DNA from 4 places in the Cupriavidus sp. YAF13 genome. Region 1 is predicted to be linked to each of the others. Evidence: predicted binding sites of a transcription regulator. Region 1 holds the regulator's gene; each other region holds the start of a gene.
What was found. Region 1 encodes HrcA, which represses chaperone genes, less so after heat shock. Its sites were predicted from a motif close to TTAGCACTCNNNNNNNNNGAGTGCTAA; they were not measured.
Positions count from the first base shown of each region.

Region 2: a site for HrcA is predicted at 2,888-2,914, ahead of rpoH (RNA polymerase sigma factor RpoH). Genes of this name have one in related genera too.
Region 3: a site for HrcA is predicted at 4,139-4,165, ahead of AB4061_RS21510 (co-chaperone GroES). Genes of this name have one in related genera too.
Region 4: a site for HrcA is predicted at 5,735-5,761, ahead of groES (co-chaperone GroES). Genes of this name have one in related genera too.

Region 1 covers NZ_JBFRDD010000010.1:67,639-75,572, forward strand. The annotation lists gene rrtA (rhombosortase) at 1-467, shown strand, start outside; gene AB4061_RS10945 (S8 family peptidase) at 528-2,261, opposite strand; gene AB4061_RS10950 (hypothetical protein) at 2,391-2,828, opposite strand; gene recN (DNA repair protein RecN) at 2,869-4,593, opposite strand; gene AB4061_RS10960 (NAD kinase) at 4,666-5,583, opposite strand; gene hrcA (heat-inducible transcriptional repressor HrcA) at 5,698-6,735, shown strand; gene hemH (ferrochelatase) at 6,848-7,934, shown strand, end outside.
Region 2 covers NZ_JBFRDD010000006.1:108,976-116,909, forward strand. The annotation lists gene AB4061_RS07290 (COX15/CtaA family protein) at 1-78, shown strand, start outside; gene AB4061_RS07295 (heme o synthase) at 75-1,010, shown strand; gene AB4061_RS07300 (SCO family protein) at 1,159-1,785, shown strand; gene rpoH (RNA polymerase sigma factor RpoH) at 1,875-2,771, opposite strand; gene AB4061_RS07310 (pirin family protein) at 3,169-4,044, shown strand; gene ybiB (DNA-binding protein YbiB) at 4,069-5,088, opposite strand; gene AB4061_RS07320 (ABC transporter ATP-binding protein) at 5,215-6,018, opposite strand; gene ntrB (nitrate ABC transporter permease) at 6,086-7,024, opposite strand; gene AB4061_RS07330 (CmpA/NrtA family ABC transporter substrate-binding protein) at 7,110-7,934, opposite strand, start outside.
Region 3 covers NZ_JBFRDD010000027.1:57,720-65,653, reverse strand. The annotation lists gene AB4061_RS21525 (Bug family tripartite tricarboxylate transporter substrate binding protein) at 154-1,143, shown strand; gene AB4061_RS21520 (LLM class flavin-dependent oxidoreductase) at 1,182-2,480, shown strand; gene AB4061_RS21515 (ABC transporter substrate-binding protein) at 2,618-3,640, opposite strand; gene AB4061_RS21510 (co-chaperone GroES) at 4,244-4,534, shown strand; gene groL (chaperonin GroEL) at 4,608-6,245, shown strand; gene msuE (FMN reductase) at 6,719-7,285, shown strand; gene ssuD (FMNH2-dependent alkanesulfonate monooxygenase) at 7,303-7,934, shown strand, end outside.
Region 4 covers NZ_JBFRDD010000062.1:29,327-37,260, forward strand. The annotation lists gene AB4061_RS34115 (CpaF family protein) at 1-483, shown strand, start outside; gene AB4061_RS34120 (type II secretion system F family protein) at 520-1,497, shown strand; gene AB4061_RS34125 (type II secretion system F family protein) at 1,546-2,496, shown strand; gene AB4061_RS34130 (metallophosphoesterase) at 2,740-3,528, shown strand; gene groL (chaperonin GroEL) at 3,667-5,310, opposite strand; gene groES (co-chaperone GroES) at 5,351-5,641, opposite strand; gene AB4061_RS34145 (zinc-dependent alcohol dehydrogenase family protein) at 6,192-7,196, shown strand; gene AB4061_RS34150 (LysR family transcriptional regulator) at 7,193-7,915, opposite strand; gene AB4061_RS34155 (hypothetical protein) at 7,926-7,934, opposite strand, start outside.

The sequences.
Region 1 (7,934 bases):
GGTGGCGGCTGCTGACGGCAATGTGGGTCCACCTTGGCTGGCAGCATTGGCTGGCGGACCTGCTGGCAGCAGCGGGCCTGTTCCTGCTGATCGGCCGCGAGGCGCGCGCCGCCGCAATGCTGGCGGTCCTGCTCGCCTGCGGCGTCGCGGTGCAGCTGGCGTTATGCCGGGTGCCGTCGGTGGGCTGGTACGGCGGGTTGTCCGGCGCGCTGCACGGGCTGGCCCTGTGGGGCGGGCTGAGGCTGCTCTATGGCAGCGGCGTGTCGCGCGTGCTCGGCGTGGCGCTCTGCCTTGGCGTGTTGGTCAAGACCTGGCTTGAGCAGTCGTGGCTCGCGCCCGTGGTGTTCGACGCGCAGTGGGGGTTCGGGGTCGTGCGCATCTCGCACGCGGCCGGCGCGCTGGCCGGCCTGGGGCTATGGCTGGTGCAGGAGTGGTGGCAGCGCCGCCGGGGCGAGCCGCCGGCATAGGCGCGCGGGCAAGGGGCGCGGCCGGCGCAGGCCGGACGGTGCCCCGTGGTCGCCGCAAATTCAGCGCGGTCTTTGCGTGGTTTCGGCGTGTTTTCGGCGTGGTTTCAGCGCGACCGCGCCGGGCGCCGGGCGCCGGCGGCGTCCGACCCAGTTCAGCAGCAAGCCAAGCGCGCCCAGCCCGAGCGCGAGCGGCCACGAAATCGCGCCACCACCACCACCCGACGAGGCGGCGGGCGCGGCGGGCGCCGGCTGGACCACCTGCGTGCCGGCGGCCACGGCGGCATTGGCATCGAGCAGGCCCGCGCCGCAGATGCCGGCATTGGCTGCGGCCGTGCAATAGGTGCCAGCCGGATGGGGCCGCGCCGAACTCTTCAAGGTGGCAAGCACCTGGGCAGGTGTGAGGGCCGGGTTCGCGGCGAGCATCAGCGACACCACGCCCGATACCAGCGGCGCGGCAAAGCTGGTGCCTTGCGAGTTGATGACGTTGTAGTTGCCAAGCGAGGTGGTGCCGTCATTGGAGAGGGTCCGGATGAACGACTCCGCCACTGTGCATTTGCCCCCCGATACCTTGGAGTTGCCACAGCCGCCGCCGGGCGCGCTCAGCGCAACCTGCGGCCCCACGTTGGCATAGCTGGCGTTCTCGCCGTCATTGGCATGTGCCGTTACGGCGACCACGCCGGTGCAGTCGGCAGGCGCCTCGACCGCGCCGGCGCTGTTGCCCGTGGCGGCAACCACCACCACGCCATTCGCGGCGAGGTCGGCCACGGCTTGTTGCTCGATGCTGGAGCAGGTCCCGCCGCCCAGGCTCACGTTGATCACGCGCGCCGGGGTGGGGTTGGCCGGCGCATTGGGTACGGAGAGGCCGCCAGCCCAGCGCATGCCATCCACGGTGTCCGAGAGCAGCGCGCCGCAGCGGCCGGAGACGCGCACCGGCTGGATGCGGGCGTTCCAGTCCACACCGGCGATGTTCACCCCGTTATTGGTGAGTGCGCCAAGCGTGCCTGCCACGCGGGTGCCGTGCCAGCTATTGTTGGTTGCGGTCGTGGTCGCCGTGGTGGTGCCTGGGCAGATGAAGCCCGCCGGCACGCCGTCGCCGGCGTCGGTGGGATCCGCGTCCCGGCCATCAGGGTCGTTGGCGATCTTCGGGTCGGTAATGAAGTCATAGCCGGGCACAATGCGGCCGGCGAGATCGGGGTGCGGCAGGTAGCCGGTATCGAGCACGGCGATCACCAGGCTGCTGCTGCCGCGCGTGCGGTCCCATGCGGGGGGCAGGTTCACGCCGCCCACCACCTGGGCAGGGGTGCCGAGGTAGGGCTGGTTGAGCGCGAACTCGGGATCGTTGGGCACGGTGTCGTGCAGCCGCAGCCAGCGGTCCGGCACCACTTCCGCAATGCGCGGATCCTGGCGCAGCCGGGCGGCGGTGCCTTCCGGGTCGGCGGCATCGCTGCCGGAGACGCTCAGCAGTTGCAAGCTGCCGCCCATCTGGCGCTTGACCGAAAGCGCCACGCCGGTGCTCTGGCGCACGCTCAGCATGCGCTCGGACAAGCCGCTGGCAGCAGCGCGGTCGCTCGCGCTGGTGACGTTCGCGCCGGTGGTTGTGCTTGTGCTGCCGTCACGCCAGCGCACGATGAAGTTGCCGGTGTAATGCGGCGCGGGGCGCGCGGCGGGGTCGGGGGCCGCGCCGGCTGCGGCCGGCACACCCAGCCAGAGGGCGGCGCCCAGTGCCAGCAGCAGGGCGGCATGGGGCGCCACGCGCCGCGTTTCGCCAGATTGGAATTGACGCTGTTCCTGCATGTCTAGGTTCTCCCGTTGAGCCCGCTTCGGACTGACCGCGGTTACAGCATTCAACTTTCAGCCTTCAACCTTCAGCCTTCAACGTCCAAGCCATGCATTCCGACGACAGAAACCGGGCCACCGCCGGATTCAGCTCGGCGGCATGTCGCGGCCGATGGGCTGGGTGCGGTTCGGCTTGAGCACGCGGTCAGGTTCGGCCAGTTCGATGCGAGGGGTGCCGCGCAGCGTGGCAAGCGCCTGGTCGATCGTCGCATCGGCCGACGCGGAGATCGCGGTGACCAACCACACGCCGCCCGACATGGGCCGCTTGACGACGAAGCGGATCGGCCCGGCAATCGAGGCCAGCAAGCGATCGGCGTCTTCGGACACGGTGACCGGCGGCGCGGAGAACCGCACCATGATATCGCCGACGGCGCGATCGGCGCTGATGCTGTTGAGCGGTGGCGCCGACGGGCGCTGCTGCGCCTGGCAAGCGGTCAGGGCCAGCAGGGCCAGCAGGCCGCAGGCGGCGGTGATCCGCAGCGGGCGAGCCAGTGAGCGGGAGTGCGGCTGTTTGCCGAGTGACATGGGGAAACTCCTGAATGGTTACGGGCCAGGGCGCAGGCTATCAGCCTGCGCTGCGCCGCGAGCGGCGCGCCTCCCGGGCCGTGCCGGTGGTGCCGCGCAGGCCTTGCGCGAGCATCTCCTCGGCATGTTGCACTGTGGTGGCCGTCACCGTGGTCCCGCCCAGCATGCGTGCGGTTTCGACCACGCGGCCGGCGGCGTCGAGGGCACGGATGCGCGAGCGGGTGACCGAGCCTGTGCCGTCGCGCTGGCTGGTCTCCTTGCTGACCAGCAGGTGGGCGCCGGCCTGGGCGGCCACCTGCGGCAGGTGGGTCACGCACAACACCTGGCGGGCGCGGCCGAGTTCCTGCAGGCGGCGGCCCACTACCTCGGCCACCGCGCCGCCGATGCCGGTGTCGACTTCGTCGAAGATCAGGGTGGGGGTGGGCGCGGCTTCGCTGGTAATGACGGAAATTGCCAGGCTGATCCGGGCCAGCTCGCCGCCCGACGCCACTTTGGCCAGGGGGCGCGCGCTGACGCCGGCATGGCCTGCCACCAGGAACTCGACCTGTTCCAGGCCGTGGCTCTGCCCTTCGTCGAGCGGGTGCAGCGCCACCGCGAAACTGCCGCCCGCCATGGACAGGCCCTGCATGGCATCCGTCACGGCGGCCGACAGGCTTTCGGCCGCCACCTTGCGTGCGGCGCCGAGGTGCTGGGCGATGGTGAGGTAGGCGGCGCGGGCCGCGGCCTCGCGCGCCATCGCCTTGTTCAGGTCCTGGGCGGACTGGAGATCGTCCAGTTGCTGGCGGCGCGCCATCAGTTCGTCCGGCAACTGCTCGGGCGGCATCCGGTACTTGCGTGCGGTGGTGTGCAGCGCCTGCATGCGCGCCTCCACCACCTGCAAGCGTTCGGGGTCCAGGTCGATCCGGTCGACATAGCGGTTGAGCGAGTGCGCGGCCTCCTCGACCTGGACCAGCGCCGGGTCCAGCGCCGCCAGTACGTCGCCCAGCGCGGGGTCGACGTCGGCCATCTGCCGCAGGCGCTGCACCACGCTGTTAAGCCCGGACAGCACCGAGCCATCGGCCTCGGACAGCGCCTCGAGCGCGGCGCGGCTGCCCTCGATCAGCCCGGCGGCGTGCGACAGCCGGTTGTACTCGGCCTGGATGTCTTCCCATTCGCCGGGTTGCGGCGCCAGCTTCTCGAGCTCGCCGACCTGCCATTCGAGCCGCTCGCGTTCCAGCTGCATCTCGCGCGAGCGGTGCTCGACGTTTTCGCGCTGGCGCACGCACGCGCGCCACGAGCGCCAGGCTTCGGCCACCGCACCGGCTTGCGCGGTGAGCCCGGCATGGGCATCGAGCAGCAGGCGCTGGGCGTCCGGGCGCAGCAGCAACTGATGGGCATGCTGGCCGTGGATATCGACCAGGCGGTCGCCGATGTCGCGCAGCTGGCCCAGCGTGGCGGCGGCGCCATTGATAAAGGCCTTGCCGCGCCCGCTGGCGTCGACCGTGCGGCGCAGCAGCACCGTGCCTTCGTCGCCGGTGAGATCGTGTTCGGCCAGCCAGGCGTCGAGCCCGGCCGGGGTGGAAAAGGTGGCGCTGATGCTGGCCCGGGCGGCGCCTTCGCGGACCACGCCGGCGTCGGCGCGCTCACCCAGCACCAGGGCCAGCGCATCGATCAGGATCGACTTGCCGGCGCCGGTCTCGCCGGTGAAGACGGTGAAGCCCGGGGAGAAGTCGAGGTCGAGGGTATCGACAATGACGAAATCGCGGATGGACAGGCTGCGCAGCATCGTGGTCGACGGGTCGGGGCTGGGTGATGTCAGGGGACGGATCTGGGCCGGATCGGTGCGGGCCGGGGCGGATCAGAGCCGGTTGTCTTCGCTCGGGTACTCGTGCCAGTGCAGCTTCTTGCGCAGCGTGGCGTAATAGTTGTAGCCGATCGGGTGCAGCAGGTTGACGGTCTTGGCCGAGCGCCGCACCACGATGCGGTCGCCGGGCAAGAGCGAGGTCAGCGACTGCATGTCGAAGTTCACGCTGGCGTCACGCGCCGTGGCGACCTCGATCGACACCTCGGCATCGTGCGGCAGCACGATCGGGCGGTTGGACAGCGCATGCGGGGCAATCGGCACCAGCACCAGGCCCGACAGGGTCGGGTGCAGGATCGGGCCGCCCGCCGACAACGCATAGGCGGTCGAGCCGGTCGGCGTGGAGACGATCAGGCCATCGGAGCGCTGGTTGTACATGAAGTGGCCGTCCACCGACACCGCCAGCTCGACCATGCCGGAAATGCCGGAACGGTTGACCACGACGTCGTTGAAGGCCAGCGCGGAGAAGATCACGCCATCGTCGCGCACCACCTGGGACTCCAGCAGCATGCGGGTCTCGGACTCGTAGCGGCCCGCCAGCATGTCGGGCAGCACCGAGTGCACGTCCTGCAAGGGGATGTCGGTCATGAAGCCAAGGCGCCCGTGGTTCACGCCGATCAGCGGCACCGGGTAGCCGGCCAGCTGGCGCGCCAGGCCCAGCAGGGTGCCGTCGCCGCCGAGCACCACCGCCACATCGGCATGCTTGCCGATCTCGTCGGGCGCCAGCGCCGGATAGTCGGTCAGTCCGGTGGCCAGGGCCGTGTCTCGCTCGAACACCACATCCTGGCCGTTCCTGAGGATACAGGCGGCCAGCTCTTCCAGCGGGCCCTCGATGCCGGCTGTGGCGTACCTGCCGATCAGGGCGACGGTGCGAAATGGGGCGCGCGCGGCGCCGGGCTTGGGGAGCGAAGACATGCCGGGATTAGACCATACCGCCGTGACCATTGTCAGCAGGAGGGCGCTTGGCGCCGGGCCGGATCGCCGATGAGCCGCCCGAATGGTGAAAACTTGCGTAAAATCAGGAGCATCATGGATGAACGTGCGAAAACGCTTCTCAAAACCCTCATCGAGCGCTACATCGCCGAGGGGCAGCCCGTGGGCTCACGGACCTTGTCGAAGTACTCGGGGCTCGACCTGTCTCCGGCCACCATCCGCAATGTGATGTCCGACCTGGAGGAAATGGGGTTCATTGCCAGCCCGCATACCTCGGCCGGGCGCATTCCCACGCCGCGCGGCTACCGGCTGTTCGTGGACACCATGCTGACCGCCCAGCCGCTGGATGGCGCGCTCAACCTGGCCGAGCTGACCGGCAAGATCCGGGGCCAGCTGGAGGGCCAGCAGCTCGGGCCGCAGCGGATGATCACGTCGGCGGCGCACACCTTGTCCAACCTGTCGCAGTTCGCCGGCGTGGTGATGACCCCCAGGCGCGCCCAGGCGTTCCGCCAGGTCGAATTCATGCGGCTTTCGGACAAGCGCATCCTGCTGATCATCGTCACCCCCGAGGGCGACGTGCAGAACCGCATCATCCAGACCGAGCTGCCGTATTCCCCGTCGCAACTGGTCGAAGCCGCCAATTTCATCAACTCGCACTTTGCCGGCATGAGCTTCGACAATGTGCGCGACCACCTGCGCGGCGAGCTGCGGGCGCTGCGCATGGATATGTCGCAGCTGATGCAGGCCGCGGTGGAGGCGGGGAGCAATGCCATGGCCGAGGGGGAAGACGACCATGTCTTCATCTCGGGCGAGCGCAAGCTGCTGGAGGTGGAAGACCTGTCGTCCAGCATGGAAAAGCTGCGCCGCCTGTTCGACGTGTTCGAGCACAAGACCGGCCTGCTCAAGCTGCTCGATGTCTCCAGCCACGCCCAGGGCGTGCAGATCTTCATCGGCGGCGAGAGCAAACTGGTGCCGCTCGAAGACATGGCGGTCATCACCGCGCCCTATGAAGTCGACGGCCAGATCGTCGGCACGCTCGGGGTGATCGGGCCGACCCGCATGGCCTACGAACGGGTGATCCCGATCGTCGACATCACCGCGCGCCTGTTGTCCAGCGCGCTCAGCCAGAACTAGTGTTGGCTCGGCCCTGTCTTACAAACTGCCTGTTCCCCGCATCCTGTAAGCTCGGCGAAACCTGGCGGCCGCGCGTCCTGTGCCCGCGCCGCCCCGCCACACCGGAAATTACATGACGTTTACCCCTGAACCGGCCTACCAGCATGGCCAGGCGCCGCGCACGGCCATCCTGCTGATCAACCTCGGCACCCCGGATGCGCCAACGCCGAAGGCGGTCGGCAGCTACCTCAAGCAGTTCCTGTCCGACCCGCGCGTCGTGGAGATCCCACGCGCGGCGTGGCTACCGCTGCTGTACGGCATCATCGTGCCGCTGCGCTCGCGCGCTTCGGCGATGAAGTACGAGTCGATCTGGCTGCGGGAGGCGCATATGACGGGTTCCCCGCTGCTGGTGCACACCGAGCGCCAGGCTCACGCCTTGCAACTGCTGCTGAACCAGCAAGGCCATGAGGTGACAGTGGCGTGCGCCATGCGGTACGGCAATCCGTCGATCGGCTCGGTGCTGGAAGCGCTGCGCCGCCAGGGGACCGAGCGCATCCTGCTGCTGCCGCTATATCCACAGTACTCCGGCACCACCACGGCGACGGGCTTCGACGAGGTGTTCCGGGTACTCAAGCAGTGGCGAAACCAGCCGGAGCTGCGGCTGGTCAAGCATTTCCACGACCATCCGGCCTATCTTGCCGCCTTGCACCAGCAGGTGGGGGCATACTGGGCGCAGCATGGCACGCCGGATTTCGCGCGGGGCGACAAGCTGATCCTGTCGTTTCACGGCGTGCCGCGCCGCACGCTGGAGCTCGGCGACCCCTACCATTGCGAGTGCCTCAAGACCGGGCGCCTGCTGGGCGAGGCGCTGGGCCTGCAGCCCGGGCAGTACCAGGTCACCTTTCAGTCACGCTTTGGCAAGGCGGAGTGGCTGCAGCCCTATACCGCGCCCACCCTGCAGGAACTCGGCAAGGTCGGCACTGGCCGGGTAGACGTGTTTTGCCCGGGCTTTCCGGCCGATTGCCTGGAGACGCTGGAAGAGATCGCCATGGAAGGGCGCTCCGAGTTCCATGTGGCAGGCGGCAAGGTGTTCCACTACATTCCCTGCCTCAACGATTCGGAGAGCTGGATTGCCGGGCTGGCGGAGATTGGCTTGCAGCACTTGCAGGGCTGGCCGCTGCGGCTGCCGCATCCGCATGAGCTGGAGGCCCGCCGCACGC
Region 2 (7,934 bases), on a different contig from region 1:
CTCAACTACAATATAGGGCTCGCGGCCCGGTCCGCTGACATTGCTACCGACGTGCCGGCCGCCGCGCGCGCCACATGAAAGACAAGAACTCCCCAGTGGTTACAGCTACCCACACACATCCCTTCGGACGGGTTCGCCACCTGGTCCGCCAGTACGCCGCCCTGACCAAGCCGCGGGTGACGCAGCTTGCCGTCTTCTGCGCCATCATCGGCATGTTCCTCGCCACACCCGGCATGGTGCCGTGGCCGGTGCTGATCGGGGGTGCCGCCGGCATCTGGCTGTTGGCAGGTGCCGCTTTCGCCATTAACTGCCTGGTGGAGCAGAAGGTCGACGCGCTGATGCGCCGCACCGCGTGGCGCCCGTCGGCCACCGGCGAGATCACCACCATCCAGACGCTGGTGTTCTCCGCCGTGCTGGGCGGGGCGGGGATGTGGCTGCTGCACGTCTACACCAACGACCTGACCATGTGGCTGACCGTGGCCACCTTCGTTGGCTACGCCGTGGTGTACACCATCCTGCTCAAGCCGGCCACGCCGCAGAACATCGTCATCGGCGGCCTGTCCGGCGCCATGCCGCCGGCGCTGGGCTGGGCTGCGGTCGCGGGCGAGCTGCCGGCGGAAGCCTGGTTCCTGGTGCTGATTATCTTCACGTGGACGCCGCCGCACTTCTGGGCCCTGGCCCTGTATCGCCGTGCCGACTACGCCAAGTCCGGCCTGCCGATGCTGCCGGTGACGCACGGCGAGCGCTTCACGCTGCTGCATATCCTGCTGTACACGCTGATCATGATCGCGGCCACGCTGCTGCCTTTTGTGTACGGCATGTGCGGCTATATCTACCTGGCGGCCGCGCTGATCCTGGGGGGCGGGTTCCTGGCCTACTCGTGGAAGATGTATCGCAACTACTCGGATGCGCTGGCGCAACGCACCTTCCGCTTCTCGATCCTGTATCTCTCGCTGCTGTTCGCCGCGCTGCTGGTCGATCACTACTTCAAGTTCCTGCCGCAGGCCTGAGCGGGGCGCACAGGCTTGCGGCATCTTGTCGCGGCCTGCGCGCGTGACGGCCTCGATCGGCGATACTGCGTGTCATCTGTTAATGTGACCTTGTCGCGTCCAGCCGCCTGCCGGGCGGCGCCGGCTGGCCAACACCACCCGAACTCGCATGCCAAACCACTTCCCTTCAGGCTTCCTCCCCACCTTCGCGACCTTCCGCCGGTTTTGCCTGCTGGCCCTGTGCGCGCTGCTGCTGGCGGCATGCGGCCAGCAGAAGGCTTCCTTCAAGAACGTCGATATCACCGGCGGCAGTGAGTTCGGCAAGGACTTCGTCCTCACCGACCACAACGGCAAGGTGCGTTCCATTGGCGACTTCAAGGGCAAGGCGGTAGTGATGTTCTTCGGCTATACGCATTGCCCTGACGTGTGCCCGACCACCATGGCCGAGCTCAAGGCGGTGATGGAGCAATTGGGGCCGGACGCCGACAAGGTGCAGGTGCTGTTCGTGACGGTGGATCCGGAGCGCGATACGCAGGCGCTGCTGGCGCAGTATGTGCCGGCCTTCGATCCGCGCTTCCTGGGCATGCGCCCGGCCGACGATGCCGCGCTGCAGAAGGTTGCCAAGGACTTCAAGGTGTTCTACGCCAAGGTGCCGGGCACGTCCCCGAACAACTACACCATGGATCACTCGGCGGGCAGCTATGTGTTCGACCCGAGCGGCAAGCTGCGCCTGTTTATCCGCCACGGCCAGGGGCCGGAGCCGATCGTGCACGACCTCAAGCAACTGCTGTCCTGAGGCGAGCCGCCGGCGGCGAAGCCGGCAGGCAAAATAAAACAGGGCCGGTCTCGCGACCGGCCCTGTTCTACTTTTGGCGCGCTTAAGTCTTAGGCAAAAGCCTGCAGCGCACCCTTCATCTTCTTCATCGCCGCGGTTTCGATCTGGCGGATGCGTTCGGCGGAAACGCCGAATTCGTCAGCCAGTTCGTGCAGCGTGGAGCCGCCCGAGCCGTCGTCGTTGACCTGCAGCCAGCGCGCCTCGATGATGCGGCGGCTACGGTCGTCGAGCTTGGACAGCGCTTCTTCCAGGCCTTGCACCTGCAGGCGGTCGTGGCGCTGGGCCTCGATCACGCGGGTGGGCTCATTGTGGTTGTCGGCCAGGTAGGCGATGGGCGCGAAGTCCTCTTCGCCATCGTCGATCTGCCCTTCGAGCGCCAGGTCGCCGCCCGACAGGCGGGTTTCCATCTCCATCACTTCTTCCGGCTTGACGTTCAGCTCACGCGCAACCGCGTCGATCTGTTCCGGCGTGAAGGTATGGGCACCCTGCTTGTGGCTGCGCAGGTTGAAGAACAGCTTGCGCTGAGCCTTGGTGGTAGCCACCTTGACCATGCGCCAGTTCTTCAGCACGTATTCGTGGATCTCGGCCTTGATCCAGTGCATCGCATACGACACCAGCCGCACGCCCTGATCCGGGTCGAAGCGCTTCACAGCCTTCATCAGGCCGATATTGCCTTCCTGAATCAGGTCTGCGTGGGGCAGGCCATAGCCGAGGTACTGGCGGGCGATGGACACCACCAGGCGCAGGTGCGACAGCACCATGCGGCGCGCAGCATCGACGGAATCATGCTCGCGCAACTCGCGCGCGAGCCGCTGCTCTTCCTCGGGGGTAAGCAGGGGAATACGGTGGACAGCCTGGATATAGCTGTCGATATTTCCCAGCGTTCCGGGAAAGGTCAGCGCAAACGTCCCGGCGCCTTGCGGCACCGTAGGCAGACGGTTGGTCATTTGGGTTTGGTCAGCAGATAGGACTGCGTTCACTCGATTGCTCCTTTCGCATCCGGCGGGTGGGTTGCCCGCTTGTGCGGCCCTTTTTGGGGTCTCGCACTGCATTGCAACACATATTAGCACTCAAGCCGGGGGACTGCTAAGTTGGAGTACCAATAGGGTTGATAGTTCCTGGTAATCGAATGGTTATTCTACATAGTATTTTAATCCGACATCTTGCGGAATGTGACGAGGCCACTATCTCACGCGGGTGCGCGAACGATCCGACCATGATTAGAGGGCCACTGGCCCTGCCGGTTCTGTCGCCAGTTGAGATGCTGTGTTTCGCTAGCAGCTACACTCTTTTCATTTGTCTCAGTGGTGCTGAGCGCCAGCATCGACCAAACCGGGGAACATCATGTCTGCTATCGAGCACTTGTTAAAGCCGCACACCCGTGACCTCGGCGACTTTGCCGTGAGCCGTCTGCTGCCCGCCGCGGCAACCCAGACTGTCGGCCCATTCATCTTTTTCGACCACATGGGCCCGGTGGCCATGCCGCCCGGAGAAGGCGCCGATGTGCGCCCGCATCCCCACATCGGACTGGCCACGGTCACCTACCTGTTCGAGGGTGAGATCCTTCACCACGACAGCCTGGGCAGCAAACAGGTCATCAGGCCGGGCGACGTGAACTGGATGACGGCTGGCAGCGGCATCGCGCACTCGGAGCGCTCGCCCCAGTCCGCCCGCGATGCCGGGCCGCGCCTGCACGGCATCCAGACCTGGGTGGCGCTGCCCAAGGAGTACGAGAACGTCGAGCCGTCCTTTCATCACCATCCGGCCGCGACGCTGCCCAAGCTGGAGCGCCCTGGCGTACGCATGACGGTGATTGCGGGCGATGCGTTTGGCGCCGAGGCGCCGGTGAAGGTGTTCAGCCGCACGCTCTACGTGGCCATTGAGCTCGACGCGGGCGCCAGCCTGGAGATTCCGGCGGAACACGCCGAGCGCGGCATCTACCCGGCGGACGGCACCATCGCCCTGGACGGCGAAGTGTTGCCCGAGCGGCACCTGGCAGTGCTGGTGCCGGGCCAGCCGGTGACGTTGACGGCGCAGGTGGCGTCGCGCGTGATGCTGCTCGGCGGCGACCCGACCGACGGCCATCGCTTCATCTTCTGGAATTTCGTTGCCAGCACCAAGGAAGCAATCGAAGCAGCCTCCAAACGCTGGGAGGATGACCAGTTCCCGCGCGTGCCGGGCGAGAGCGACCGCATTCCGCTGCCACCGCGCAAGCGCTAAAGGCCCCTGCTTGCCGGGCCAGGCTCAGACCGGGCTGGCCCAGGCCACGCGCGTGCCTTGCTGCAGGCAGTCGCGGATGGCGTCGATCTGCGTGGCGATCGGGGCAGGCACAGGCGCCTTGCCGTCCAGCACGAGGCGGATCCAGGCCGCGGTCTGGTCCACGTCACTGCCGGGCGGCAATTCCGGCACTTCAACGATGGAGCCCGACGTCGGGTCGACCAAGGTGCGTTGATGCCCGTCGTGCAGCCAGTCGATGCGGCTGTTGCGCCGGGCATCCGCGACCACCTCGCCCTCGGTGCCTCGCGCCAGCAGCACATTGGCGGGCTCGCGCGAGAAATAATCGGTCAGGGTTTCGCGGTACTCGGGGTGGGTGTAGCTATACAGCCGCAGCGCCTCGGCCGGGCTGTGCGCGCCCACAGGCTGCAGCATCTTGACCACCGTATGCGCAGAGTTGCGCAAGCCGATCTGCATGCGCTTGTCCAGCATCCGGGCCAGCGCCGGCGACAGCACGTCGATCGGCAGCACCGCCAGTGGGCCGGGCTGGGCATCCTTGCTGCGCAGCTGGGATTCGGCCTGCGCCACGGAGCTGCAAGGCATGATGCCCAGCGCCTCGAACAGCGAGATGCTGGTGACGCGCCCGTTGAATTGGCGGGAGCCGTGCACCAGCACCGGAATGCCCTCGCGCGCCAGCAGCAGCGCTAGCAGCGGCACCAGGTTAGGCTGCTTGCGCGCGCCGTTATAGCTGGGGATTGACACCACGACGCGGTCCGCCGGGCCGGCCAGCGGCAGGCAATGGGCGTGCGCGGCATCGAGCATCCCGGCCAGCTCGTGCGGGGCCTCGCCCTTGATGCGATAGGCCATCAGCACCGCGCCCAGCTCGATATCGGCCACGCGCCCTGCCAGCATGGCATCGAACAGCGCCTGGGCATCTTCGCGCGGCAGCGCGCGGGCGCCATTGACGCCCCGGCCGATTTCCTTGATGTACTTCGCGGCAGCGAAGGCAGGGGCGGCGGGGGCCGCAGGGGAGGTAGGCGTGGTGGTCATGGCGGGTTGGGACTATGTTGTTTGAAGTCCATGATAGCGGAGCGGGCCGGCCGTGCCCATGACAGCCGCGGTGCCGGCTCGGCTTCGCGTCGCGCGCGGCAGCGGCTGGCCCGTCATCGCTCCCGCTCAGGCGGCTTCCTTCAGGGCGGGATTGCGCTGCTTGCGGTACAGGAAGTCCAGCACTGCCGTGCGGCATGCGTGGTAATCCTTGTCTTCGGCCAGCGCCATGCGCTCGCGTGGCCGCGGCAGGTCCACCTTCAGCACTTCGCCGATGGTGGCCGCGGGGCCGTTGGTCATCATGACGATGCGGTCGGCCAGCAGCACCGCTTCATCCACGTCGTGGGTCACCATCACCACCGTGCTGCGCGTCTTCGCCACGATCTTGATCAATTCGTCCTGCAGCTGCGCGCGGGTGAGCGCATCCAGCGCGCCGAAGGGCTCGTCCATCAGTAGCACCTTGGGCTCCATCGCCAGCGCCCGGGCGATGCCCACGCGCTGCTTCATGCCACCCGAGATCTCCTGCGGATACTTGGCTTCGGCATGCGTCAGGCCAACCAAGGCCAGCGTGTCGTGCGTGCGGGCCTTCAGTTGCGCCTTGCCTTCGCTGCCGCCGAACACGCGCTCCACGCCAAGGTAGACGTTGTCGAAACAGGTCAGCCAGGGCAGCAGCGAATGATTCTGGAACACCACTGCCCGATCCGGGCCGGGGCCGGCGATCTCGCGCTCGGCGCAGATCAGCGCGCCGGCGCTGGGCCGGTCCAGCCCGGCCAGCAGGTTGAGCAAGGTGGACTTGCCACAGCCCGAATGGCCGATCAGCGTAATGAACTCGCCGCTGGCGATGGTCAGGTTGACATCGCGCAGGGCGACGAACGGCCCCTTCTTGGTCTTGAAGGTCTGCCCGACATTTTCGATACGGACGAACTTTTCCATGAGCTTCTCCTTGGGCGCCAGGGCGCCAGGGCGCGGGTAGCGACTTGCGTCTTTGCGACTTGGCGTCCTAGTTGCCGTAGCTGAAGCGCTTGGCCAGGCTGAGCAGCGCGTATTCGAGCAGCAGCCCGACCATGCCGATGATGAAGATCGCGATGACGATGTGTTCCACCTTCAGGTTGTTCCACTCGTCCCACAGCCAGAAGCCGATGCCGGTGCCGCCAGTGAGCATTTCCGCGGCCACGATCACCAGCCAGGCGGTACCGATGGACAACCGCACGCCGGTGAGCATGTACGGCAGCACGGCGGGCAGCAGCACGCGGGTGAACACCTTCCATTCGGAAAGGTCGAGCACGCGCGCCACGTTCAGGTAGTCCTGCGGCACGCGGGTCACGCCCACCGCGGTATTGATCACCATCGGCCAGATCGAGCAGATGAAGATGGCCCAGATCGCCGCCGGATTTGCCGACTTGAACAGCAGCAGGCCAATGGGCAGCCAAGCCAGCGGCGAGACCGGGCGCAGCAGGCTGATGATGGGCGCCATCATCGCGTTGAGAAAGGCGAAGCGGCCCAGCGCGAAGCCGGCCGGGATGCCGATCAATGCGGCCAGCCCGAAGCCCGCCGCCACGCGCGCCAGCGATGCCAGCACGTTCCAGCCGATGCCCTGGTCATTGGGGCCGTTGCGGTAGAACGGGTCGGCGAACAGCGGCACGGCGGCATGCCAGGTGCCGGCCGGCGTGGGGATGGCGGGGATCATGGTGGCGATGCCGTGCCACATCAGCAGGAACAGCGCAAAGCCCGCGACGGGCGGCATCACCTTGAGCACCACGGCGGTGATGGCGTCGCGCAGCGCCGCGCGGCGGGCCTCGGCTTGCGCGGCGAGCGCGCGGCGCTCGGCGCGTTCATGGGCGTGCTGGTCGCCAACCACGGCAACCTCGGCAGTGGTGCCGGCATCGGCGGGCGCGGCTTGGTTGGCGGCATGCGGGGCCGGCTGGGCTAGTGCATTCACGTCAGGCTCCTTCGGTAGCCGGCGTGTCGCCACGCCGGCGTTCAAGCGGCAATCAAAATCGGAATCACGCCGGGGCGCGTGTGCGTTAGGCCTTGATCTTGAAGCCGTCGGCGTAGGCCTTGGGGTCCTTGCTGGCATCCCACACCACGCCGTCGATCAGCTTCGCGGTACGGAAGTCGCTCTTGGGCAGCGGCACCTGCGCGGCCGCAGCGGCCTGCTTGTAGATGTCGATGCGATTGACCTTCTTCGCCACTTCCAGGTAGTCAGGGTGATCCTTGAGCAAGCCCCAGCGCTTTTGCTGCGTGAGGAACCACATGCCGTCGGAGAGGAAGGGATAGTTGGCGGCGCCGTCCTGGTAGAACTTCATCGAGTCCGGGTCGTCCCAGGTCTTGCCCAGGCCGTTGTTATAGCGGCCCAGCATGCGGTCCAGGATGATGTCCATGTCGGTGTTGACGTAGGACTTCGCGGCAATGGTCTCGGCGGTCTTGCGGCGGTTGGAGGCCGATGCGTCGATGTACTTCGATGCATCGAGCACGGCAGCCACCATCGCGCGTGCCGTGTTGGGATACTTCTGCACGAACTCTGCCGTGGTGCCCAGGGTCTTTTCCGGGTGATCCTTCCAGATCGCCTGCGTGGTCTCCGCGGTAAAGCCGATCTTGTCGGCGATGGCACGCGCCCCCCAGGGCTCGCCCACGCAGAAGCCGTCCATGTTGCCCACGCGCATGTTGGCCACCATCTGCGGCGGCGGCACGGTGATGGCCTTGGCGTCCTGCATCGGGTTGATGCCGTTGGCAGCCAGCCAGTAGTACAGCCACATGGCATGGGTGCCGGTGGGGAAGGTCTGGGCGAAGGTGTACTCGCGCTTTTCCTTCATCATCAGCGCCTTCAGGCTGGCGCCGTCCTTGACGCC
Region 3 (7,934 bases), on a different contig from region 1:
CTAGCAGCCGCCGTCGGCGGGAACTGATGCAGGGCCCTGGCGCCTGATCACCCCTCTGTGGTTCCTTCGTCAACGAAGGACTTCAACTTATCTAGCTCGGAATGGTTCGTTAGGCCGGACTGCGCGCTTGTGTGAGACTCGTCACTTGCCCATTTGCAGGTCCTTGCCATGTCTATTATCGCTATTCGCGTCGCGACAGCCATCGTCCTGGCTGTCACCGCTGCTTCCTCTTTCGCGCAGGCTGGCGCGGCGTATCCGTCGAGGCCGATCACCTATATCGTGCCTTACGCACCTGGTGGTACCAACGACAATGTGGCGCGCATCATCAGCAAACGACTGGCGGAGAAAACTGGACAGAGCGTGCTGGTCGAGTACAAGCCTGGTGCCGGCGGCACGCTGGGCGCAGGCTACGTTGCGCATGCGCCGGCCGACGGCTATACGTTGCTCAACACGTCGATCGGCAATCTCGCGATTGCGCCGCAACTGGTCAAGACCACGTTCGACCCGTTCTTGGATTTTGTCCCGGTGGCCTACATCGGCAACTCACGCGCCACGGTGGCGGTCAATCCGCACGTGCCTGCGCGGAACTTGAAGGAACTCATCGCCTATGCCAAGGCGAACCCTGGCAAGCTGACCTACGCCACCTCGGGAAATGGCACCCCCGGGCATATCGCCGGCGAGTTGCTTAAATCGCTGGCGGATATCGACATGCGCCATGTGCCGTACAAGGGCAGCGCACCTGCCGTCGCGGATGTCATTGCCGGACATGTGGACGTGGTGTTCGATCCCCTCAGCACGGCATCCATCAAGGCAGGAAAGCTGCGGGCGCTCGCCTTCTTCGGTAGCGAGACATCGCCCGAACTGCCGGGCGTGCCGTCGATCGCGCAGGCTGGAGTCAACGGCTGGGAAAATGCGTTGGGCGGCTCCTTCTTCATCTCCGCACCGAAGGACACGCCTGCGAGCGTACTGGCGGCGCTGCGGGGATGGCTCAACGAGATCCTGCGAGAGCCCGCGACTATCCAGGCGCTCGCCCGTGTTGAGGTAGAAACCCGTTCGCTCACGCCGGAGCAGACCAAGGCCACGATACGCTCGGTCCATGACCTGTCTCGTCGCATCATTCAAAACAGCGGAACGCAGCTTTAGGCTCGTCGGTGCCGGCGCAACCAACTTCACTCCCTGATATGTCCACACCTTTGCCAAAGCCAATCAGACTTGGCCTGTTCCTTCTGGCCGCCGGTCACCATGCCGCCGGCTGGCGCCATCCCGACGCCGAGTCCGGCACGGAGAATATCGACTTGATCGTGCGGGCTGCGCAAGCAGCGGAACGTGCCAAGTTCGATATGGTCTTCTTTGGCGACCGCTTGCTGACCACGCCCGACTCGCATCCGTCGATGATCACGCGGCCTGAACCGCTGACACTGCTGGCCGCATTAGCGATGGTGACTCGCTACATCGGGCTGGCGGCAACGGCATCCACGACCTATAGCGAGCCATTCAACCTCGCGCGCATGTTTGCCACCGTGGACAAGATATCGAAGGGCCGGGCCGCATGGAACATCGTGACGACCTTCGCCGATGGCTCGGTGAACTTCAGCAGGGAACGGCATCCCGACCATGCCGAGCGGTACGCGATTGCCGATGAGTTCGTCGAGGTGGTCAAGGGGTTGTGGCGCTCGTGGGAGCCTGATCCCTATGTGCGGGACAAGGAGGCGGGCATCTATGTCGACACAGGCAAGATGCACGCATTGAACCACCGCGGCAGGTTCTTCGACGTAGCAGGTCCACTCAACGTGACGCCGAGCCCGCAGGGACATCCTGTGCTGATCCAGGCGGGGTCCTCCGGACCGGGCCAGGCACTTGCAGCTCGTCATGCGGAGGTCGTCTTCACGGCACAACAGGGTCTGCCAGCGGCACGGCAGTTCTATGGGGAGATCAAGGAGCAGGTGGCGAAACAGGGACGCGATCCGGCCCACTGCCTGGTGATGCCTGGGCTGATGCCCATTGTCGGCCATACCGAGCGAGAGGCTTACGAAAAGCTGGCGGTATTGCAGAATGGCACCGAACAATCCAACGCGGCTGCCTTGCTCTCGGAGCAACTGGGCCACGATATTTCGGGCTACCCGCTGGATGGACCTTTGCCTGAGCTGCCATTCACCGAATCCATCCAGAGCCGCAGCCGGCTTCTGAAGAAGCTCGCGCGCGAACGTAACCTTACGCTGCGGCAACTCTATCACGTGGTTGCCAGCGCTCGCGGCCACCAGGTCGTTGTTGGCACGGCGGCGCAAGTCGCCGAACATATCACCACCTGGGTGGACGAAGGCGCCGCCGATGGGTTCAATATCATGCCGGCGTACTTTCCCGGGGGGCTGGACGACTTCGCTAATGAGGTGGTTCCACTGCTGCAGACACAAGGGCGGGCACGCACAGAGTATCGAGGCAGCACCTTGCGGGAGCACCTTGGGTTGCCGCGGCCCTACTGAGATGGCGTATGGATGCACAGCGATCGCTTCCGCACGGGCGTGCTTGCTAGTGCTGAGAACACCCGTGGGGAATAAACGGGCGGCCCTTGCCCGCGCGGCGCAGCAGGCCAGGAACATCGCGTAAGCCTGCGTCCAGCCTAGTTCCTCGTGACGATCCTTGCTGTGGCATCGAAGCGCGGCCACGCTGGGTCGAGCCCGAGATCCTTTATGGCCTTGTTCACATAACGGTCGTCAATCCAGGCATCCACGCTGAAGCGCTTGCGTATCAGCTTGAAGCGGTAAGCGTCTTCCATCGAGCGCCGATCGGCCGCGCGCACGTAGTCGTCGAAGCGCGGTGAATGCCGGTGGGCTAGGGGAATGCCATTTAGCTCCTCGTCGTAGATCGCCGCGGGAATGCCGCCCGACGAGGCCCAGAGCTTCAGCACTTCGTCGCGATGCGCTTCCTGCGAGGCATAGCTGGCGGCGCGGACAAGCGCCGTGACCACGCGCTGAGTGAGCCCGGGGTAGGTGCTCGAAAACTTATCCGTCACAAGCACATGGCCGTTGTCACTCGCAACGGGGTTGTCGCGCGTGCTGTAGATGATCCTGGCCTGTCCCTTGGACTCCAGTACCTTGAGATTCAGCGTGCCGAAGATCGCATCGAGATCGCCGGTCTGGAACGCCGCCGGCGAACTGGCGGGTTCCAGGTTGATCACCTTGATGTCGCGCTCGCCCAGGCCGTTCTGTTCAGGGATCCGGTCCACTGCGAGCTGAGTGGCCGTGCCCTTGTGAAAGCCTACGCGCTTGCCGCGCGTGCTGGTCACCATGACCAGCCTCGCCTTGATGCCGACCGAGCGGCCAATCACGGAGGGCAGGTCACCGAGGGTGGTGAAGTCGAGTTGCTCGTTGGTCAGCGCCTCGTTGACCTGTGGGCCTTGTCCCTTGAAGAAGATCCATTGCACCTTGATGTTGTCCTTCTTCAGTGCCTCCTCGATAAAGCCCTTGGTTTGCGCTACCGCCAGCCAGCCCGTGCCGATACGCGGTGGTGTGCCCACGCCCGCGTTGGAAACCCCGAAGCGCACCACGGACGGCAAGGGCTCCGCAAACGCGGTCGCCACCGCGAGCATGAGTGCGAGCGTGGTAAGACGACGAAGAGAAGTGGACAGCCCGAACGCAATCATGTTGTTTGAAGGATGAGGATGGGAAAGGCGGTAGCCGCAAAACGCGTGCCTGCTGGATCTGCCGCAGATATGGCCGCAGCACCGCACTCAGATGCTGCGACAGCGCCGAGCCCAGCGGGCGGGCAATATCGCCGAGATTGATGATCTGGCTCTCAACGGCAAGCTCGCGTTCGAGTCCATCGATCAGGGCCTGCGCGAGTACGAGGGTGCGGGAGGGAAGGTAGGTGCTGCCGGATACGGCGATCACTTTCAGGGCGGAGGTCATGCTCAGAGGTGCGTTGGGAAAAGCGCAACCTTTCGCAAGATGCGTACCCAAGGCTGGCGTCGGCGAACGGCCCGCATTGGCGCGAGGAATTGCGGTGAGGCTGTTTGGGAATCAACAACCAGCTGTGCAGTACTGCTGTGTTTTTAGCAGCGCGGGCGGGTCGGCGCCTTCATGCCTGCTTCTAAGCAAATGCGAAACGATCAGTTGGCCGTGCATGCCGGCGCTTTCTATACTCAGCACTCACCGGCATCGAGTGCTGATTGCCAGCACGCAGCGCCACGTCGGCACCGACATCCGCCGTTAATGAACTTCTCTCTTCCTTTCTTCCTGGAGCCAGCATGAGCCTTCGCCCACTGCACGACCGCGTTCTCGTCAAACGGTCCGACAACGAAACCCGCACGCAATCCGGCATCGTCATTCCCGACAGCGCCGCCGAAAAACCGGATCAGGGCGAGGTGATCGCCGTCGGCCCGGGCCGGCGTAACGAAGCCGGCGAACGCATTGCACCGGACCTGCGCGCGGGCGACCGGGTGCTGTTCGGCAAGTACACGGGCCAGGCGGTGAAGGTCAACGGCGACGAACTGCTGGTGCTGCGCGAGGAAGACATCCTTGCCGTGGTCGAGCGCTGAATCGCAGCGCGTCCGCCAGCATCGATCCGAGATTTCCCGAACGAACCCGACAATCCAGACAGGACAGACAACAATGGCAGCAAAAGATGTAGTGTTCAGCGACGTGGCCCGCGCCAAGGTGGTCGAAGGCGTCAATATTCTCGCCAACGCGGTCAAGGTAACGCTGGGCCCCAAGGGCCGCAACGTGGTGCTGGAGCGCAGCTTCGGCAGCCCCACCGTGACCAAGGATGGCGTCTCCGTGGCCAAGGAGATCGAGCTCAAGGACAAGCTGCAGAACATCGGCGCGCAACTGGTCAAGGAAGTCGCTTCCCGCACCAGCGATAACGCCGGCGATGGCACCACCACCGCCACCGTGCTGGCGCAGGCCATCGTGCGGGAGGGCGTCAAGTACGTCGCGGCCGGGCTCAATCCGCAGGACCTGAAGCGCGGCATCGACAAGGCAGTGACGGCGGCCATCGAAGAGCTGCGCCGCATCAGCAAGCCGACCACCACCAGCCGCGAGATCGCGCAGGTCGGCACCATCTCGGCCAACGGCGAAAGCGCCATCGGCGAGCGTATCGCACAGGCCATCGACCGGGTCGGCAAGGAAGGCGTGATCACGGTGGAAGATGGCAAGTCGCTGGAAGACGAGCTTGAAGTCGTGGAAGGCATGCAGTTCGACCGCGGCTACCTGTCGCCGTATTTCATCAACAACCCCGACAAGCAGGTGGCGGTGCTCGAGCAACCCTACCTGCTGCTGGTGGACAAGAAGATCTCGAGCATCCGCGACCTGCTGCCGGTACTGGAGCAGGTAGCCAAGGCGGGACGTCCGCTACTGATCGTGGCCGAGGACGTGGAGGGCGAGGCACTGGCCACGCTGGTGGTCAACAATATCCGCGGCATCCTGAAGGCCGCCGCGGTCAAGGCTCCTGGCTTTGGCGACCGCCGCAAGGCACTGCTGGAAGACATCGCGATCCTGACCAGCGGCCAGGTGGTGTCGGAAGAGGTCGGGCTGTCGCTGGAAAAGATCGCGCTGGAGCAACTGGGCCAGGCCGGGCGCGTGGAAATCGGTAAGGAGAACACCATCATCATCGATGGCGCGGGCGACGCCGTGCAGATCCAGGCGCMGGTGAAGCGTATCCGCACCCAGATCGACGAGGCCAGCTCCGACTATGACCGGGAGAAGCTGCAGGAGCGCGTGGCCAAACTGGCCGGCGGGGTGGCCGTGCTCAAGGTCGGCGGTGCCACCGAGGTCGAGGTCAAGGAGAAGAAAGCCCGCGTGGAAGACGCGCTGCACGCCACGCGTGCCGCGGTGGAAGAGGGCATCGTGGCGGGCGGCGGCGTAGCGCTGATTCGTGCGCGCCAGGCTATCAAGGATCTGACGGGCATCAACCCGGACCAGCAGGCCGGCATCAAGATCGTGCTGCGGGCACTGGAGGAGCCGTTGCGCCAGATCGTTGCCAACGCCGGCGAAGAAGCCAGCGTGGTGGTGGCGCGCGTGGCTGAAGGGACGGGCAATTTTGGCTACAACGCGGCTACTGGTGAGTATGGCGACCTGGTGGAGGGCGGCGTGGTTGATCCGACCAAGGTCACGCGCACGGCTTTGCAGAATGCTGCCTCGGTGGCAGGCCTGATCCTTACCACTGATGCTGCGATCGTTGAACTGCCGAAGGATGAGGGGCAGCTCAGTGTGCCGGGCGCGGCTGGCGGAGGTGGTGGACTGGATTTCTGAGGCCATTGGCTGAAGACTGGTCCGGCAAGGCGTGAACGAAGAGGGCCCCGCAAGCGGGGTCCTCTTCGCTATGCGTTCTTCGTCGTATGGTTCGCGGGCTAGGGCAGGCACCTATCGTTGGTGCGCCCGGCAGGGTCCGAGTGGGATGCAAATCTCGCATGCCTATATGCGTTTCGCATGTCTATGCATAGATGAAATTCATCCTTCGGCGGCCAACTACGCTGCGCTATCGTAGGGCGCTTCTAAGCGTCTGCCTAAGACGGCGGGGGTGGGCGCGCTCCCGCGCCGTTGGGTGCGCAACAGCGGATCGGCAGAGTGCACGGCGAGGGCGGTACCGATCGCGTCAAGGAGGCCGAATCAGGCAAGAAACATGGCGATTCACGCGGGCCTGCTTCTTGTCTAATGCATTGCCGGCAACGAAATACGCCGCACGCGTGAATCCACAAATCATCGACATCGACAGGAGGTTTCCCATGGCTACACCGCTGAAAGTGGTCGCCGTCAACGGCAGCGCTCAGCAGCCCTCGCGCACGCTCGCGCTCGTGCAGGCACTGCTCGCGGAACTGGATAGCCGGCTGCTTTTGCAAAGCCATATTGTCAATCTCGGCGACATCGCGCGTCCGCTGGGTGCGGCGCTGTCGCGGGCAGAGTTGCCGGCCGAGATTGAAAGCGAGCTGGTCGCCATCGAGTCCGCCGACCTGCTGGTGGTGGCCGCGCCTGTGTATCGCGGTTCTTATCCTGGCCACTTCAAGCATCTTTTCGACCTGGTAGGGCAGGAGGCGCTGGTGGACAAGCCAGTGCTGCTGGGGGCCACGGGCGGCAGCGACCGCCACGCGCTGGTGCTGGAGCATCAGTTGCGGCCGCTGTTCGGCTTCCTGCAGGCGCTCACGCTGCCCATCGGCGTGTACGGCAGCCCGGGGGATTTCCAGAATTACCAGGTCAGCAGCGCGACGCTGGCCGAACGCATTCGCCTGGCCGCGGATCGTTGCGCGCCGTTGTTCGAAGCCAGCCGCAAATTGCTGCTGCAGCGTGCGGCTTGAAGGGGAGAACCGCGGCAATGAATGTCTTCTGGTTTCTTCCCACGCACGGCGATGGCCACTATCTCGGCACCACGGAGGGCGCGCGCCCCGTTTCGCTGGGTTATCTGAAGCAGATCGCGCAGGCGGCCGACAACCTGGGCTACTACGGCGTGCTGATTCCCACCGGCCGCTCCTGCGAGGATTCGTGGGTGATTGCCTCCGCGGTGGCGCCATGGACGGAGCGCCTGCGCTACCTGGTGGCAATCCGCCCTGGCATCATCTCGCCTACCGTGTCGGCGCGTATGGCCGCCACGCTTGACCGTATTACCAATGGCCGGCTGCTGATCAACGTCGTGACCGGCGGCGACCCGGACGAGAATCGGGGGGATGGCCTGTACCTTGACCACAGCCAGCGCTATGCCGCATCGGCCGAGTTCCTGCGCGTCTGGCGCCGCGTGCTGGAGGGCGAGGCTGTTCACTTCGATGGCGAGCATATCAAGGTGGAGAACGCCAAGGCGCTGTATCCGCCGGTGCAGCGGCCTTACCCGCCACTTTATTTTGGTGGTTCGTCGGATGAAGCGCACGACCTGGCCGCGGAACAGGTCGACGTGTATCTGACGTGGGGCGAGCCGCCCGAGGCCGTGGCGCAAAAGATCGCCGACGTGCGCGC
Region 4 (7,934 bases), on a different contig from region 1:
AACGCGCTGCGCATGCGTCCCGACCGCATCATCCTGGGCGAGGTGCGAGGTGGCGAGGCGCTGGACATGCTCAATGCGATGAATACCGGCCATGAGGGTTCGCTGACCACCATCCACGCCAATACACCGCGCGATGCGCTTACGCGCCTGGAAAACATGGTCAGCATGGCCGGCCTCAACCTGCCACCGAAGGCAATCCGGCAACAGATATCCTCGGCAATCACCGTCATTGTTCAGGCGTCCCGGCTGACTGACGGGCGCAGGAAGATAGTCAGCATCCAGGAGATCACCGGCATGGAGGGCGAGATCATCAATATGCAGGAGATCTTTACCTTCCAGCGTACCGGTGTGGCCCAGGATGGCACGGTCAACGGGCACTTCCGCGCCACAGGCGTGTACCCGAAGTTTGCCGAACGCCTGCGCGTGTTCGGCGTGGGCTTGCCCGACGAGACCTATGACCCGGCAAAGCGCTTCGACGTCTGAACCGGCCAGCGGCACAGAGAATGCGGGGAGAAGAAAATGAGCTTCATATTTTATGCCTTCATCATCTTGTTGTTCGCTGCAGTGGTGCTTTGCATCGAAGGCGTCTACCTTTGGTGGAACAATTACCACGGCCCGGCGGCGAAGCGGATCGAGGCCAGGCTGCGGTCGCTGTCGGCCGGCGGGCAGGTTAGCGCAGAGACCCTGTCGATCCTGAAGGGGCGCATGCTAAGCAACACGCCGTTGTTGCAACGCTGGCTGCTGATGCTGCCTCGCGTCGGCGGGCTCGACCGATGGCTCGAGCAATCCGGGAGCACGTGGTCGGTTGCGCAGCTACTCGGCTATTGCGGGCTGGTCGCGCTGTGCACGCTGGCGCTCGTGCCGCTGCTGCCCGTGCCGCCGGGACTGGTGGTACTGGGCGCATTACTGGTTGGCTCATTGCCTGTCTGGCATGTCATCGCACTTCGGCATAAACGCCTCAAGCAACTGGAGATGCAATTGCCCGATGCTGTCGACATGATCAGCCGCGCGCTACGCGCGGGGCACTCCTTCTCGAGTGCGCTGGGGATGGTGGGGCAGGAGGTAAAAGACCCGATGGGCCGCGAATTCCGGACTACCTTTGAGGAGATCAATTACGGAGTCGCTCTGGACGAAGCCATGACCAACATGGCGATGCGAGTGCCGATCAACGACTTGCGCTACTTCGTGATCGCGGTACTGATACAGCGCGAGAGCGGCGGCAACCTTGCCGAAATTCTCGACACGATCGGCAACCTGGTGCGTGAACGCCTGAAGCTGTTCGACAAGATCAAGGTGCTCTCGGCAGAGGGGCGGCTATCGGCCTGGATACTGGGCCTGCTCCCGTTCGCCACCGCGGGACTGATTCTCGTGGTGAATCCGGATTTCATGACAGTGCTATGGCAAGACCCGATCGGCCTCAAGATGGTCGGGATGGCGCTGGGAGGAATGACGCTCGGCGTCGTCTGGATGCGCCGGATCATCCGTATCCGGGTCTGAATGTGCGCGACCCAGAAGTAAGCAGAATTCTCGATTCCGGAGGCGATCATGCAAGATGTCCATACAGAGCAGGTCCTGATGCTGGTTCTCATTTTTGTGGCAGCGTTCGGCGCGGTGTTCGGTCTGCTGCTGACATTCACGCCAAGCCGGGCACGCGAGAGGATGGGGCAGATAATCGGTACGGCCACCGGAGCCAGCACGGGGCAGGACAATGCCTGGCTCGACAACCTGGTGCGGTGGGCCAGGCCCGTGTCCCGCCTGTCGTTGCCCAAGGAGGGTTGGGAAGGCTCGCAGATGCGCGTGCGCTTCATGAACGCCGGCTGGCGCAGCAGTGCCGCGCCGCATCTCTACTTCGCCGCCAAGACGGTGCTGGCCATCGGGCTGCCCATGCTGGCCTTGGTAGCGGTGAGCGGCATGCAGGCGTTCCAGGGGCAGTACAAGACCTTGGCACTGCTGGCGGTACTAGGCGCGATTGGTTACTACCTGCCCAATGCCGTGCTATCGCGCAAGGTGGATAACCGCAAGCGCGCGGTGTTCGAGGAGTTTCCGGACGTGATTGATCTGCTCACGGTTTGCGTGGAGGCCGGGCTCGGGCTCGACGCGGCGCTGATGCGCGTGGCGGATGAACTCGCGCTGCGCTGTCCGGTGCTGGCCGACGAGCTGCAATTGATGCTGCTGGAACTGCGCTCTGGCTTCGCCAAGGACAAGGCGCTGACCAACCTGGCGCTGCGCACCGGTGTGGAAGACGTGGACAAATTCGCATCCATGCTGAACCAGGCCGACCGCTTCGGCACGAGCCTGGGGGAGTCGCTGCGGGTGCTGTCCGACATGCTGCGCACCAAGCGCCGCATGCGTGCCGAGGAACAGGCCGCGAAGATTGCGCTGAAACTATTGTTCCCCTTGATCTTCATGATCTTCCCGACACTGCTGCTAGTGTTGCTTGGACCCGCATTCATCCAGATCTACCGGGTCTTGTTGCCGACCATGTCCGGCCAGTGAGCTGGCTAGCCTCACCTGACCGGACGTCGCTCCCTCGATTGTCTCCCGGTGCAATGCCAGGGAGCCAGTCTTGCCCGGACTTTGTCCGGGCGTTTTTGCTGGTGGCACAAATTGCCAGCATGCCCGCCGGCGGGAAGTGAAGGGCGCGACGCGCCCATGACGCTTGACCATGTCTTCGCTCGCATGAAGAATACAGCCAGCCCCCCCTACCGTCGGCGCGTCGGCATTTCGCATGGAGACCCTATGAAGATCCGCATCCTCAGCGATCTGCACCTCGAACACGACACACCAGCGGCGGTGCCCGACTGCCCCGCCGACCTGGTGGTGCTGGCCGGCGATATCGCCAATGGCCGCGCCGGCGTCGACTGGGCCGCGCGCACCTTTTCGGGGCCGGTGGTCTATGTGCCCGGCAATCACGAGTACTACGAGAGCGCCTTCGAGCAAGTGGACGCGGAGATGGCGCAGGCCGCGGGGGCGGCGCCGCATGTGCGCGTGCTCAATGACGCGGTGGCTTGTTTCGACAACCTGGCAGGCGAGCCGGTGCGCGTGATCGGCACCACCTGGTGGACCGACTACGCGCTGTTTGGCGCTGGCCGGCGCGATGAGTCGATGCTGGCCTGCGCTGGCGTGATGGTGGACCACCGCCTGATCGAAGTGGCGGATGGCGACGGCCAGCGGCGCCGCTTCACCACCGCCGACGCCCTGGCGCGGCACGAAGCGGCCAGCGCCTGGCTGGCGGCGCAGCTCGCCGCGCCCTTTGCCGGCAAGACGGTGGTGGTAACCCACCATGCGCCGGATCTCGGCAGCCTCGACCCGCGCTTCTCCCATGACCTGGTCTCCGCCGGCTTTATTTCGCGCAGGCCAGACCTGGTTGCGCAGGCCGACCTGTGGGTGCACGGCCATACGCATACCGGCTTCGATTACCGCCTGGAAGATGCGCGCGTGGTGTGCAACCCGCGCGGCTATATCCGCCGCAAAACCGGTGAGCCGGAGAACCCGGCCTTCGACTGGTGCTACACGGTGGAGCTCTGAGCCTTTCCCGCGACGGCGCGCCTTCGGCCGGTACTGTCGCCCCAAAAACAAAAACCCCCGCCGGCTCGCGCCAGCGGGGGTTTTTGCTACTACGGGTGATGCGGGTACAGCAGGCTGCCGTTTGGCTGGCCGGCAGATTTACATCATGCCGTCCATGCCGCCCATGCCGCCCATGCCGCCCGGCATTGCCGGAGCCGATTCATCCTTCGGCGTTTCGGCAACTGCGCAGTCGGTGGTCAGCATCAGCGATGCGACCGAAGCAGCGTTCTGCAGCGCGGTGCGGGTCACCTTGGTCGGGTCCAGCACGCCCATTTCCACCAGGTCACCGTACTCGCCGGTGGCGGCGTTGTAGCCGTAGTTGCCCTTGCCTTCGATGACCTTGGCCACGACGACCGAAGCTTCTTCGCCAGCGTTCAGCACGATCTGGCGCAGCGGCTCTTCCATGGCGCGCAGCACGATCTTGATGCCAGCGTTCTGGTCAGCGTTGTCGCCGGTCAGGTTAGCGATGGCAGCGCGAGCGCGCAGCAGGGCCACGCCGCCGCCGGGGACAATGCCTTCTTCCACGGCTGCACGGGTTGCGTGCAGTGCATCTTCCACGCGTGCCTTCTTTTCCTTCATTTCGACTTCGGTGGCGGCTCCTACCTTGATCACTGCAACGCCGCCGGCCAGCTTGGCCACGCGTTCTTGCAGCTTTTCACGGTCGTAGTCCGAGGTCGCTTCTTCGATCTGGGCACGGATTTGCTTCACGCGTGCTTCGATCGAGCCTGCGTCGCCGGCGCCGTCGATGATGATGGTGTTTTCCTTGCCGATTTCGATGCGCTTGGCTTGACCCAGTTCTTGCAGGGTTGCCTTTTCCAGCGTCAGGCCGATTTCTTCAGCGATCACTGCACCGCCGGTCAGGATGGCGATGTCTTCCAGCATGGCCTTGCGGCGGTCRCCGAAGCCCGGAGCCTTGACAGCGGCGGTCTTCAGGATGCCACGGATGTTGTTCACCACCAGGGTCGCCAGGGCTTCGCCTTCGACGTCTTCAGCGATGATCAGCAGCGGGCGGCCCGACTTTGCCACTTGTTCCAGCACCGGCAGCAGGTCACGGATGTTCGAGATCTTCTTGTCGAACAGCAGGACGAACGGGTTGTCGAGGGCGACAACTTGCTTTTCCGGGTTGTTGATGAAGTACGGCGACAGGTAGCCGCGGTCGAACTGCATGCCTTCCACGACTTCCAGCTCGTCGGCCAGCGACTTGCCGTCTTCCACGGTGATCACGCCTTCCTTGCCGACCTTGTCCATCGCTTCAGCGATCAGCTTGCCGATCACTTCGTCGCTGTTGGCGGAGATCGAGCCAACTTGCGCGATTTCCTTGCTGGTGGTGGTGGTCTTGGTCAGCTTCTTCAGCTCTTCAACCGCGTTCACCACAGCCTTGTCGATGCCGCGCTTCAGGTCCATCGGGTTCATGCCGGCGGCAACGTACTTCATGCCTTCGCGCACGATCGACTGGGCCAGCACGGTTGCGGTGGTGGTACCGTCACCGGCGTTGTCGCTGGTCTTGGAAGCCACTTCCTTGACCATTTGCGCGCCCATGTTCTGCAGCTTGTCCTTCAGCTCGATTTCCTTGGCCACGGACACGCCGTCCTTGGTCACGGTCGGGCCGCCGAAGCTGCGCTCCAGCACCACGTTACGACCCTTCGGGCCCAGGGTAACCTTGACTGCGTTGGCGAGAATGTTCACGCCTTCGACCATCTTGGCACGGGCGGCGTCGCCGAATACTACGTCTTTAGCTGCCATGTTCTGAATCTCCTAAATCTGTACGAATGGGGTGCGTGGATTACTTGTTCACCACAGCCATGATGTCTTCTTCGCGCATGACCAGCAGTTCCTGGCCATCCACCTTCACGGCCTGGCCGGCATACTTGCCGAACAGCACGCGGTCACCCACCTTGACGTCGAGGACGATCGAAGCGCCCTTGTCGTCCTTCTTGCCGGGGCCCACGGCGAGCACTTCACCTTGATCAGGCTTTTCGGCAGCGTTGTCGGGAATCACGATGCCGGAAGCGGTCTTGGTTTCATTGTCCAGACGCTTCACGATCACGCGGTCGTGCAAAGGACGCAGATTCATACGGACTCCTTGGTACAAAAAGTGATTTTTGGTTCACAAAAAATGACCGCCAGCACTGACGGCCAGCAGAATTAGTACGTCGGGAGAGGTCTGTTAGCACTCATGCCCAACGAGTGCTAATTATAGGGACGGGGGGTAGCGTTTTCAAGTCAACGACTTGATACGTGTTTACCCTGGAATTGTGAAAATCGTTATGGAGCCTGGCCGCGCGGCGAAATCTTTATTCGCGTCCTGATGGAATCCGGACGGATTTCGCCGAAATAAAAGTTACCCATGGATCACCAGCCCAATGTTTCCGGGCGGGATCATCGCATGCCACCCGTGGTGTTGCCTGCGGCACTTTCGCCCGCTGCGCGATACTCAACGTCACCCACCTCCACGGCGACGTGACACGACGTGACACGACGTGACAAGAAGCCGCCCCATTCAAAACTGCATGGCAAGAGTACAGAAGCGTTGATTTACGAGCGCGCCGGCCTGGCCAAGAATGGTCACACCAACCCGGCTCAAACCCATCGCTGGTTCATCGCCAACCTATCCGGAGCGCATCATGTCCCACCCCACCATGCAGGCCCTCATCGTCGAATCCGCCGGCGCGCCGTTCACGGCGGTCCAGCTTCCCAAGCCAGTGGCCGGCCCCGGCCAGGTGCTGGTGCGCATCCTGGCCAGCGGCGTCAATCCGCTCGACGCCAAGATCCGCGCCGGCCAGGCGGAGCACGCCCGCCAGCCCTTGCCCGCCGTGCTGGGCCTGGACCTGGCCGGCGTGGCCGAAGCCGTGGGCGCGGGCGTGACGGCTTTCGCGCCCGGCGACAAGGTCTATGGCATGACCGGTGGCGTGGGCGGCCTGCAAGGCTCGCTCGCGCAGTACGCGGCGGCCGATGCCGACCTGCTCGCGCGCAAGCCCGCCGCGCTGTCGATGCGCGAAGCCGCCGCATTGCCGCTGGTGTTCATCACCGCGTGGGAAGGCCTGGTCGACCGGGCTCGTGTGCAGCCCGGCCAGAAGGTGCTGGTGCATGGCGGCGCCGGCGGCGTGGGGCATATCGCGGTGCAGATCGCCCGCGCGCTCGGGGCGCAGGTCTACGCCACGGGCTCGGCCGCGCAGAAGGCGATCATCGAGGGCTATGGCGCCACCGCGATCGACCACGCCGCGACATCAGTCGCGCAGTATGTCGAGCAATACACCGCGGGCGAGGGCTTCGACGTGGTCTACGACACCGTGGGCGGCGCGGTGCTGGACAATTCTTTTCTGGCGGCGCGCACCTTTGGCGGTCATGTGGTGAGCTGCCTGGGCTGGGGCACGCACGCGCTGGCGCCGCTGTCGTTTCGCGCGGCCACGTATTCAGGCGTGTTCACGCTGATGCCGATGCTCACCGGCAAGGGCCGCGCGCACCACGGCGAGATCCTGCGCGAAGCGGCGCGGCTGGCCGATGCGGGCAAGCTTTCCGTGCGGCTCGATGCGCGGCACTTCACGCTCGACAGCGCCATCGATGCGCATCGCGCCATCGAGACCGGCACGGCCAAGGGCAAGCTGGTGGTGGAGATTGCCGGGGACTAAGCGCCTGCGCTATTGCCCAGGCGCTCGATGGTCGCATCCAGGAAGGCGCGCAGCCGCCCCAGGCGGCGCAGGTCGCGGTGATAGCCCACCCAGACGTCGCGCCCCGGCGGCGCCTCGCCCAATTCGATGGCCTGCAGGCCGCCGATGCGCTCGGCCAGCGCGCAGGGCAGGACAGCCAGCCCCGCGCCAGCCGCGCACAGCTTGGCCTGCGCCTCGCGGCTGTTGCTGCCGAATGCTACCCGGGCGTTCGGCAGTTGCTTGCGCATCCAGGCCATGTCGGGCAGGCCCGCGAAGCCCGCATCCAGCGTCAGCAGGGCATGCCCCTCGCCATCGCCCGCGCACGGCGGTGCCACGCCGGGCGCCGAGTAAAGCGCGTAGTCCATGTGCATCAGCTTGCGCTGCACGATATCGGCCTCGTCGAAGGCGCGGATGCGAAAGACCAGGTCCGCCTCGCGCCGTGCCAGGCTGAGCAAGCGCGCATCGGTGACCAGTTCCACCGCGACGCGCGGATGGGCGCGGATAAAGTCCGCGATCACCGGGGTCAGCATATGCACGCCAAACCAGTCGGACGACGAGATCCGCAGCATGCCGTCCAGCTCCTGTGCCTGGCCGGACAGCTGACGCTCGAAAGCCATCGCCTCTGCCTCGATACGCTCCGCGTGGGCGAGCACGGCGGCGTGGCGGGAACAATGGCGGGCACGCCGGGCTCGGGCCGGCATCCCGTCAGCTTCAGGTGGA